Regions from separate parts of the Paenibacillus sp. FSL H3-0333 genome, predicted to be linked through region 2. Evidence: riboswitches for the same ligand, from Rfam matches in the RefSeq annotation. Region 2 holds a riboswitch; the other holds the start of a gene.
The links. A riboswitch is a leader RNA that binds a small molecule or an ion and turns the genes downstream of it on or off. The one in region 2 is predicted to bind glycine.
Positions count from the first base shown of each region.

Region 1 (4,421 bases), 460 kb from region 2:
GCCCCCGGCAAAAATCGCTTTACCCTCCGGCGTCATCTCTGCTTCATTCCCCGCCGCTTCCCCGTTCCCGGCCAGACACTGATCGATATTACGGAGCTGCATGTACAGCGCCGATTGTATCAAATGCTGGACCATCTGCCCGAGAGACCACTCTCCCTCGGCAGGCTGCCGCAGCAGCTGCTCCATACTGAAGATATCTAATTCCATAAGATAGTGATGGGCAGTCTTCTCAAACTGCTGTAAGGCTTCTGTTGTCTTCATATTCATATTCATAATATTCAGGCAGCTCCTTTATTCTTAAGGTCTGTTCTGAATATACACAACCTCTCCTGACAACGTTATGTCAGTAGCGTTCCAGCATTCTCGCCGCTTCCTCCCGCACAAGCCTCCGCAAGGCTTCCGGCTCCAGGACAACCGCCCCCGCTCCCCAGCCAAGCACCCATTGCAGCAGGTCCTCGGGCTGGCGCACACGGAAGATCATATGCCTGCCATCTGCCTGGTCCTCCACTGCCTCCAGATAATAGTTCCCGGATTCAGCCGCCTTGCCCGCAATCTCCGGCTGAACCAAAATGCACACACGTACATGACGGTCATCCTCCGGCTGGTACTCGTGCAGATCGAAATCCGCAGGCGCTTCGAACCGGTCATCCAGAATGGTAAGCTCACTCATTCTGGATAAGCGGAAATGACGGATCTCCTGCCGCAGCCCGCACCAGGCCACCAGGGTCCATGCGCCTCTGTTCAAGACAAGTCCATACGGCGAGGCGGTTCGGACACTGCGGTGACTTCCGTCAGCTTCCTGTCTGCCCTTTGTATACCCAAAGCCGATCTTCCGCTGCTCCAGAATCGCGCGTCGGATCTGCTCCATGTACTCCTTTTCCTGTCCGTGCAGCTTATCTTTACTGGTATTCAGCAGCAGGATGCTCTGGCGGAGCCGGGCGGCATTCTCCTTGACATCCTCCGGCAGAACCGCTTCAATCTTCCTCCCTGCTGCGGAGGCCTGGTTACCATACTGAGTGTCGAACCGCTGCTCCACGAAATCCGTCCCGATCAGCAGGGTCACTGCCTCCTCGGCGGTGAAGCTGACCGGGGGCAGGAAATACCCTTTTACCAGTGAATATCCCTGACCCGTAGCGCCTACCACCGGCACTCCGGCTTCACTAAGCGCCTGGATATCGCGGTAGATGGTTCTTACGCTAGTCTCGAAGACGGACGCCAGATCCTCTGCCCGTACGACCCCTTTGCGCTGCAGCTCCAGTACGATGGCTAACATGCGGTCTGTCTTGTTCATGCGGCGGCTGCACCCTCTTCATCCTGAAATCAGTTTATGTATTGATTATACTGATTTCCTGTTCACTTTTCTCCTTACGGCTTCTAATGGAATACAGAACGAACAGCAGGATGAACCAGAGCGGGGTGAACAGCAGCGCCGGACGGGTCTCGGCAGCAAAGAGCATGATCACAAGAATGGCGGCAAACAGCGTCAGGACAGCATAGTTAATTACCGGGGTGAACGGTGCTTTAAATTTGGAAGCGGCATGTAAGTCCGGGCGGTTCCTTTTATACTTGATATGGCAGACCAGCACAACGCCCCAGACCCAGATGAAGCAAATGGCGCTGATCGTAGTCACGATGCTGAAGGCCTGACCCGGAATAAGCTTGCTGAGCAGTGCCCCGGCAGAGATCACCAGCGTGGAGAGGAATAAGGAATTCGCAGGCACATGATTCCGGTTCAGCTTGCCAAGCTGAGGCGAGGCCTGATTCCGTCTGCTCAGATTGTAGAGAATCCGGCTGGTCGAGAACATCCCGCTGTTGCAGGCGGAGGCCGCCGAGGTTAAGACAACGAAATTGATAATCCCCGCAGCAACCGGAATCCCGACCAGACTGAAGGTGCGCACGAACGGACTTTCAGCTGCGCTAAGCTGGGTCCAGGGATTAATGCACAGCAGCACGAAGAGCGCGCCGACATAGAAGAAGAGAATCCGCAGCGGAATTTTGTTGATCGCGGACGGGATATTTTTCTCCGGATTAGCCGTCTCCGCTGCCGATACCCCCACCAGCTCCACGCCGACATAGGCGAATACCACCATCTGAAAGGAGAACAGGAAGCCCTTCACCCCGTTCGGGAACACGCCCCCGTGCTCCCAGAGATTGCGGACCGACACTGAGCCTGCATCTGTCTTGAACTGGGTCACCAGCAGGACAATCCCCAGGCCAATCAGAGCCAGAATCGTAACCACCTTGATCAGAGCAAACCAGAATTCGAGTTCGCCGAAGCTTTTGACCGTGAGCAGATTGAGCCCGAGCAGAATGATCAGGCAGATCACGGCCGGTACCCACTGCGGAATATCGAACCAGTACTGCACATAGACGCCCACCGCAATCACATCGGCCATCGCCGTCATAATCCAGCAGAACCAGTAGGTCCAGCCTGTAATGAATGCCGCGCGCGGCCCCAAGTAATCCTCAGCAATGTCTGTAAAAGATTGATACCCCGCCTTCGAGAGCAGCAGCTCCCCCAGCGCCCGCATCACAAAAAACACGGCAATCCCCACGATCAGATACGTGAGCATAATGGAAGGCCCGGCCTGCTGAATCGCCTTGCCTGAGCCCAGGAATAATCCTGTGCCGATCGTACCTCCGATAGCGATAAGCTGAACATGCCGGTTCGCAAGCTCTCTTTTTAATTCTGTCTGTGCCATACCTGTTTCCCCCTTAGTGTATATGACGCTGTCCTGCCGGGTAACGCACAATAACCCCACAAAGTGGAGATTCCGCTCCGATGATTACTCAGATACTTTGCGGGGACCCCATAACAAAAAGGAGACTGGATATCATCCAATCTCCCGGTTCATAAGAAGTTCCAAATAAGCTTCTGCAGCAGCGGCTAAACCGCACGGCAAAAAACAAATCCGGTACTCTTCTGTCCTTTTGCCTGAGATTGTGAACCCTTCGGCGCTGCGGTCTCCCGCAGTCTCTCCAGAAGCTGCTCCAGCTATAGTGTGATCCATAGCCTTCATAGCTTGCGAATATTCAATTATTTGAAGCTGACTTCATGTAAATATTTTTCAATTCTATGCACAGTCCAGACTTCTGTCAATATCATTTGTTACTCTCGTGGTCATCGCCGGGTGTCCTGCACTGCTTCATTGCACGTTATTTAACCGTAATTTTGGTTTCCAGGTCTTTATAATAAGTTTTAGCCCACTGGCCCTGCTTGTCTTTGAGCATCTTCCCGCTGGCATCTTTGGAATACGTAAAAGGCTTAACGCTAATGGACTTCGGAACGGCTGGGAATGCACTATAGTTCTGTTCCTCGGTACCGCTTGTCCGGACTTTCTCAAACGGCTTGCCCCACGGCGAGATCACATTTCCTTTCTCGTCCACAAGGTCATATAACATTCTTTCCGGGTTGTTCACCTTGGACTTGGCCGCTGCCGGAACTTCACCCTTAAAGGTCACCTGCAGAGACATCGTTAACGCGGTCATCTCGAAGGAATTCACCGTATAGTTGAATTTGTTGTTCTTCTTGGAGACGCCCGGCTTCAGACTTAACAGGGTCCCCAGCTTGTTCACTTGAACTTTGAAAATAAACGGCTCCTTCACCCCGTTGGCGTATGCCTTCAGCGTCAGGTCGAATTTATCCGGAATTTGCTGCTTCATCGCTCCCTTACTCAAATAGATCAACGCTGTGTCCGTATCTTCCAAATTGGGAATGATGGAAGTATCAAACAGCAGCTTTTTCCCATTGATTAACACGTCCACATTCCTGGTCTGGTCCATGAAAGAACCGTTCTTGCCCACCGTCCCTCCCTCCTGCCGGATGCCTGCGATAAGTTGATTACTGTCATAGATCAGATCGGTTAGAGTCAGGGTCACCCCTTCCTGGGTCACGGCCTGATTCGGGGCAGCAGCAAGCCCTTTCTGGAAAATAGCCTTCAGAGTGGCGTTGTCGCTGGCCGCGAACGCGCTGTCAGCCTTAGCATCCTTGTTGACATTGGCTGCCGCCGCTACAGGTACAGTGAATCCCCCGCCGACAACTGTCCCTCCGAGTACAGCAGTTACTGCTGTTGCTATAATTGCTTTCTTCATCGTATTTAAGCTGATCGTGTACATAGTTTCTCTCCTTTGCTTATTAAGAATATACAGGTATAACGTTCTCTTGCTGCTATTTTGTGACAGGAGCGCAGAATAACATCCTACTTGCACAAAGTCATTTTTGAATAAACAGGGTCATTTGCAAGAGAGAATTCGGTTCATCCGCTCTACTATAATAAGTTCATCCAGAACAAGTAGAGTGAGGTTAGAACTTATGGCAAATCCCGTACCACAAGCTTTGAACACCAAGTTAGCGACACAGCCCCAGGGCCGTTTCGGCCGTCTGCTGCACAATATCGTGCGATACCGGGTGCTGCTGCTGA
Region 1 covers NZ_JBBODG010000001.1:799,017-803,437, reverse strand. Annotated here, with positions in the region: gene MHH78_RS03650 (DinB family protein) at 1-261, opposite strand, end outside; gene MHH78_RS03645 (helix-turn-helix transcriptional regulator) at 344-1,291, opposite strand; gene MHH78_RS03640 (amino acid permease) at 1,326-2,702, opposite strand; glycine riboswitch at 2,914-2,993, opposite strand; gene MHH78_RS03635 (DUF5643 domain-containing protein) at 3,157-4,116, opposite strand; gene MHH78_RS03630 (ABC transporter permease) at 4,313-4,421, shown strand, end outside.
Region 1: another riboswitch for glycine. It lies ahead of MHH78_RS03640 (amino acid permease); the one in region 2 lies ahead of gcvT (glycine cleavage system aminomethyltransferase GcvT).

Region 2 (4,421 bases):
GGCGCTGTCTGTCCTGCGCTTTTTTCTGGACAAAGAGGGGCTGAGCCCCGATACCTTCCAGTACGCGGGTTATGCCGATACCCGGCCTGCATATGATAATGTGACCGTCGAAGGCAGACAGAAGAACCGCCGGGTCGAACTGATTGTACTGCGGCAGCTGCAGGAGGAAGAATAGCAGGTAATCGCGAGCGAATCCGCTCAGATAGCGGCAGGCGGCAGAAGCATATATCCATTTGCTAATATAAGGAGATAGCTCGCTATGCAGGATACAAACGGAGCGACGCCGGAGTCCGCAGGGTTTTTCAGGCTTTTGCGGCTGGCAGTTTCGCTGATCATGATCATTATTGCCCAGGGGATGCTAACCCTTTTCGTCGGATTTTTTGCCGCCTTCATGCAGTTCTTCTCCTCCCGTTACTTCTGGGGAGACCTCGCCCGCGTCTATCCGCTGGACAAGCTGATTGCAATTGGCGCTGATTACCTTATTGCCGGAGCTATCTTCGCCCTGGCCTGGTTCGGGGTCTGGTGGATGCTCTACGGCTTGTCCGGGAATGGGCGGATCCGCTGTTTCCCCCTGCTTCTGCTGAGCGCGTATTCGACGTTTCTTCTCCTCTTTTTACAAGTCAATCCGGTCTATAACCCGGAAGCCATGATCCCCAGTTCTGCCGGGGAAGCGACATTTATCGTTTGTATGGGGATGTCTGCCGCCGTGCTTTTCCCGTTTTATTCAGCCGGAGTGTATTATTTCGTGCTCAAGCCCGCCACCCGTCCGCGAAAAAGATACCGTTTCCTGCTGCTGTGCTCTGCATTTTCCCTTGCGGGTCTGGCTCTTCTGCCCCTGTTGTGGCATCTGGCTCCGGGCCTGTATCCGGGTCTGCTCGGGTATCCAGAATGATATACAGACGCAAAAAGACAGACCTCTCACATTAGTAACATCTAATGTAATAAAGAGAAGTCTGTCATATTAACATCCGCTTTCGCAAATAAACTAACTTTTATTCCCCAACCAGTTCCTTGTACGCAGCCGCATCCAGCAGGCCGGTTACTGCCTCTGCGAACTCAACATCAAGCTCCAGCTCAAAAATCCAACCGTCTCCGTAAGGCTGATCGTTGATCATCTCCGGGCTGGCCTCCAGCGCATCGTTGATCTTGGTCACCTTACCGGATACGGGTGAATATAGCTCTGATACCGTCTTCACGGATTCGATACTGCCCACGCTGTCGCCTGCGGAGATTGCTGCACCCACTTCCGGAAATTCTACAAACACGATATCGCCCAGCAGATGCTGCGCATGATCCGTAATCCCTACACGTACTACGCGTCCCTCGCCCTGCTGCGCCCACTCATGCTCTTCGCTGTATAGCAGGTTGTCCAGCACTTCACTCATTTCCAAGCCGCCTCTTTTCCGTAATTGGAGTTCTAAATTTAGTTATAGCCTAAGTTATCGGCTTGCCTAATGTCAATATAACTGACAGTAAAATTAAATTTGTCAACTTTTTGACGTTTTTTGATTGACAGGGCGGAGGGTTACCCGGTTTAATGGAGTCAGTAGAAAAACATATGGTTTGCGAATGATGGCATAGGGAGAGACTGTCTCACAGGAAGACAGCGCCGAAGGAGTAAGCCCGGGATGGGTGAATCTCTCAGGCAAAAGGACCTTTGCCGGACGCATCTCTGGAGAGCATCCAGGCCTGTAGCATAGGCTGACGGATCACCAACGGGGAAACCTGCACCAACAGCTGCAGGGTAACTCTCAGGTACAAAGGACAGAGCGAAAGTCCATTTATGCATGCGTGCATAATGGCTTTCGCCTGTCCTTTTTCGTATGTAACCAAAGCCAAGGGAGTGACGAGATGGAGTCTTTGAGAAGAACACCTTTTTATGATCTCTATGCCGCGTATGCGGAGTCCAGATGTATTGATTTCGGCGGCTGGGAGCTGCCGGTGCAGTTCACAGGGATCGTGAAGGAGCATGAAGCCGTCCGCAATCAGGCCGGACTGTTCGATGTCTCCCACATGGGGGAATTCATGGTTACCGGAGAGGGCGCGGAAGCCTTCCTCCAGAGAATGACCACGAATGATGTCAGCCGCCTGGAAGACGGCGCGGCGCAGTATACTCTCATGCTCTATCCAAGCGGCGGAGTGGTGGACGATCTGCTCGTATACCGGCTGGGCGAAGAGCGCTATATGCTTGTCGTCAACGCTTCCAATATCGACAAAGACTTCCAGTGGCTGCAGGAGCATCTCACCGCTGAGTTCAGCGGGGTCACTCTGAAGAATATCTCGGATGAGACCCTGCTGCTCGCTTTGCAGGGACCACTGGCGGGGACGATCCTGGCCAAGGTCACGCAGGTGTCTCTAACAGAGCTTAAGCCGTTCCACTTCATCGAACACGCTGAAATCTGCGGCGTCACCGTCCTGCTCTCCCGCACCGGGTATACCGGCGAAGACGGCTTTGAGCTGTACGCTCCCGCAGATACAGCGGCAGCTCTCTGGAATGGCCTGCTCGCCGCAGGCGCTCCGCATGGCCTAACTCCTGCCGGACTCGGCGCACGCGACACGCTGCGCTTCGAGGCCAAGCTGCCGCTGTACGGCCAGGAGCTGTCAGCGGATATCACTCCCCTCGAAGCCGGTGTCCAGTTCTTCGTGAAGCTGGATGCAGGGGATTTCATCGGCCGTGACGCCCTGCTGAAGCAGAAGGAAGCCGGTCTGCCCCGGCGTCTTGTGGGCCTGGAGATGATCGACCGCGGCATTCCCCGCTCCCACTACCCCGTGTATGCGGACGGAGTCAAGATCGGTGAAGTAACGACCGGCACACAATCCCCGACACTGAAACGGAATCTCGGACTCGCCCTGCTGGACGCTGCCTATACGGAGATCGGCACAGAGGTGTACGTGGAGATTCGCGGCAAGCAGCTCAAGGCTGCCGTCATCAAAGCCCCATTCTACAAAAGAAGCCAAGGAGTGAAGCCGCAATGAAGCACCGCTATCTGCCTATGACTGAGCAAGACCGTGCAGAAATGATGGAAACCGTAGGCATCCAGTCCATCGACGAGCTGTTCGCCGATATTCCGCAGTCCGTCCGCTACCAGGGAACGATGCCGATGTCCGGCGCTCTGGACGAATACGCACTGCTTCGCCATATGAAGGGTCTGGCTGATAAGAATGCCGACTTCGACACGCACACCAGCTTCCTGGGCGCCGGATTGTATGATCACCATGTTCCGGTTGTCATCAACCATGTGATTTCCCGTTCCGAATTCTATACTGCTTACACTCCTTACCAGCCGGAGATCAGTCAGGGGGAGCTTCAGGCGATCTTTGAATTCCAGTCGTATATCTGTGAGCTGACCGGAATGAAGGTTGCCAATGCCAGTATGTATGACGGCGCAACCGCCTTCTCCGAGGCAGCGGTGCTGGCCGCCGGAGCTACCAAACGCAAAAAGCTGATTGTCTCCCGTACGGTTCACCCGGAAGCGCGTCAGGTGCTTCGTACCTCCGCCAACGCCTGGGGCCTGCAAATTGTAGAAATTGACTATGCTGACGGAGTAACGGATCTCGCCAAGCTGGCCGAAGCTGTCGACAGCGATACGGCCGCTGTGCTGGTCCAGTCCCCGAACTTCTTCGGCGGCATTGAGGATCTGCGCCAGATCGAGCCGCTGGTCCATGCGGTCAAGGGTCTACTCGTCGTCAGCGCGAACCCGATTGCGCTCGGTGTGCTGGAAGCCCCGGGAAGGCTTGGCGCAGACATCGTCGTCGGTGACGCCCAGCCGCTGGGTATCGCCGCCTCACTGGGAGGCCCAACCTGCGGATTCTTCGCGGTGGCCGAGCCGCTGATGCGCCGGATGCCGGGCCGGATCGTCGGCCAGACAGTTGACCGGAATGGCAAGCGTGGCTTCGTGCTGACGCTGCAAGCCCGCGAACAGCATATCCGACGTGAGAAAGCGACCTCGAATATCTGCTCCAACCAGGCACTCTTGGCACTGTGCGCTTCTGTCTACCTGTCCGTGATGGGCAAGGAGGGCATGCGCGAGGTGGGTGAGCTGAACATCCGCAAGAGCCACTACGCCGCAGGGCGGCTGGCTGAAATCACCGGCGCAGAGCGCGTCTTCACTGCTCCGTTCTTCAATGAATTTGTCCTGAAGCTCCCGGAGGGCAGCAGTGTGAGTGCGATTAACTCCAGGCTACTCAAGGAAGGCTTTTTAGGCGGCTATGACTTAAGCCGGGATTACCCCGAGCTGGCCGGACATATGCTGGTTGCCGTAACGGAGAAACGAAGCAAGACCGAAATTGACGAATTTGCAAGCGCACTGGAGGGCTGTGTATGAAACCGGAACAAAGTCTGATTTTTGAATTAAGCCGTCCCGGCCGCTCGGCCTACTCCCTGCCTCTGTGTGATGTGCCGCAGGACGAAGGCCTTGGCT
Region 2 covers NZ_JBBODG010000001.1:1,254,821-1,259,241, reverse strand. Annotated here, with positions in the region: gene MHH78_RS05575 (flagellar motor protein MotB) at 1-175, shown strand, start outside; gene MHH78_RS05570 (hypothetical protein) at 260-892, shown strand; gene gcvH (glycine cleavage system protein GcvH) at 993-1,385, opposite strand; glycine riboswitch at 1,570-1,667, shown strand; glycine riboswitch at 1,671-1,770, shown strand; gene gcvT (glycine cleavage system aminomethyltransferase GcvT) at 1,852-2,976, shown strand; gene gcvPA (aminomethyl-transferring glycine dehydrogenase subunit GcvPA) at 2,973-4,325, shown strand; gene gcvPB (aminomethyl-transferring glycine dehydrogenase subunit GcvPB) at 4,322-4,421, shown strand, end outside.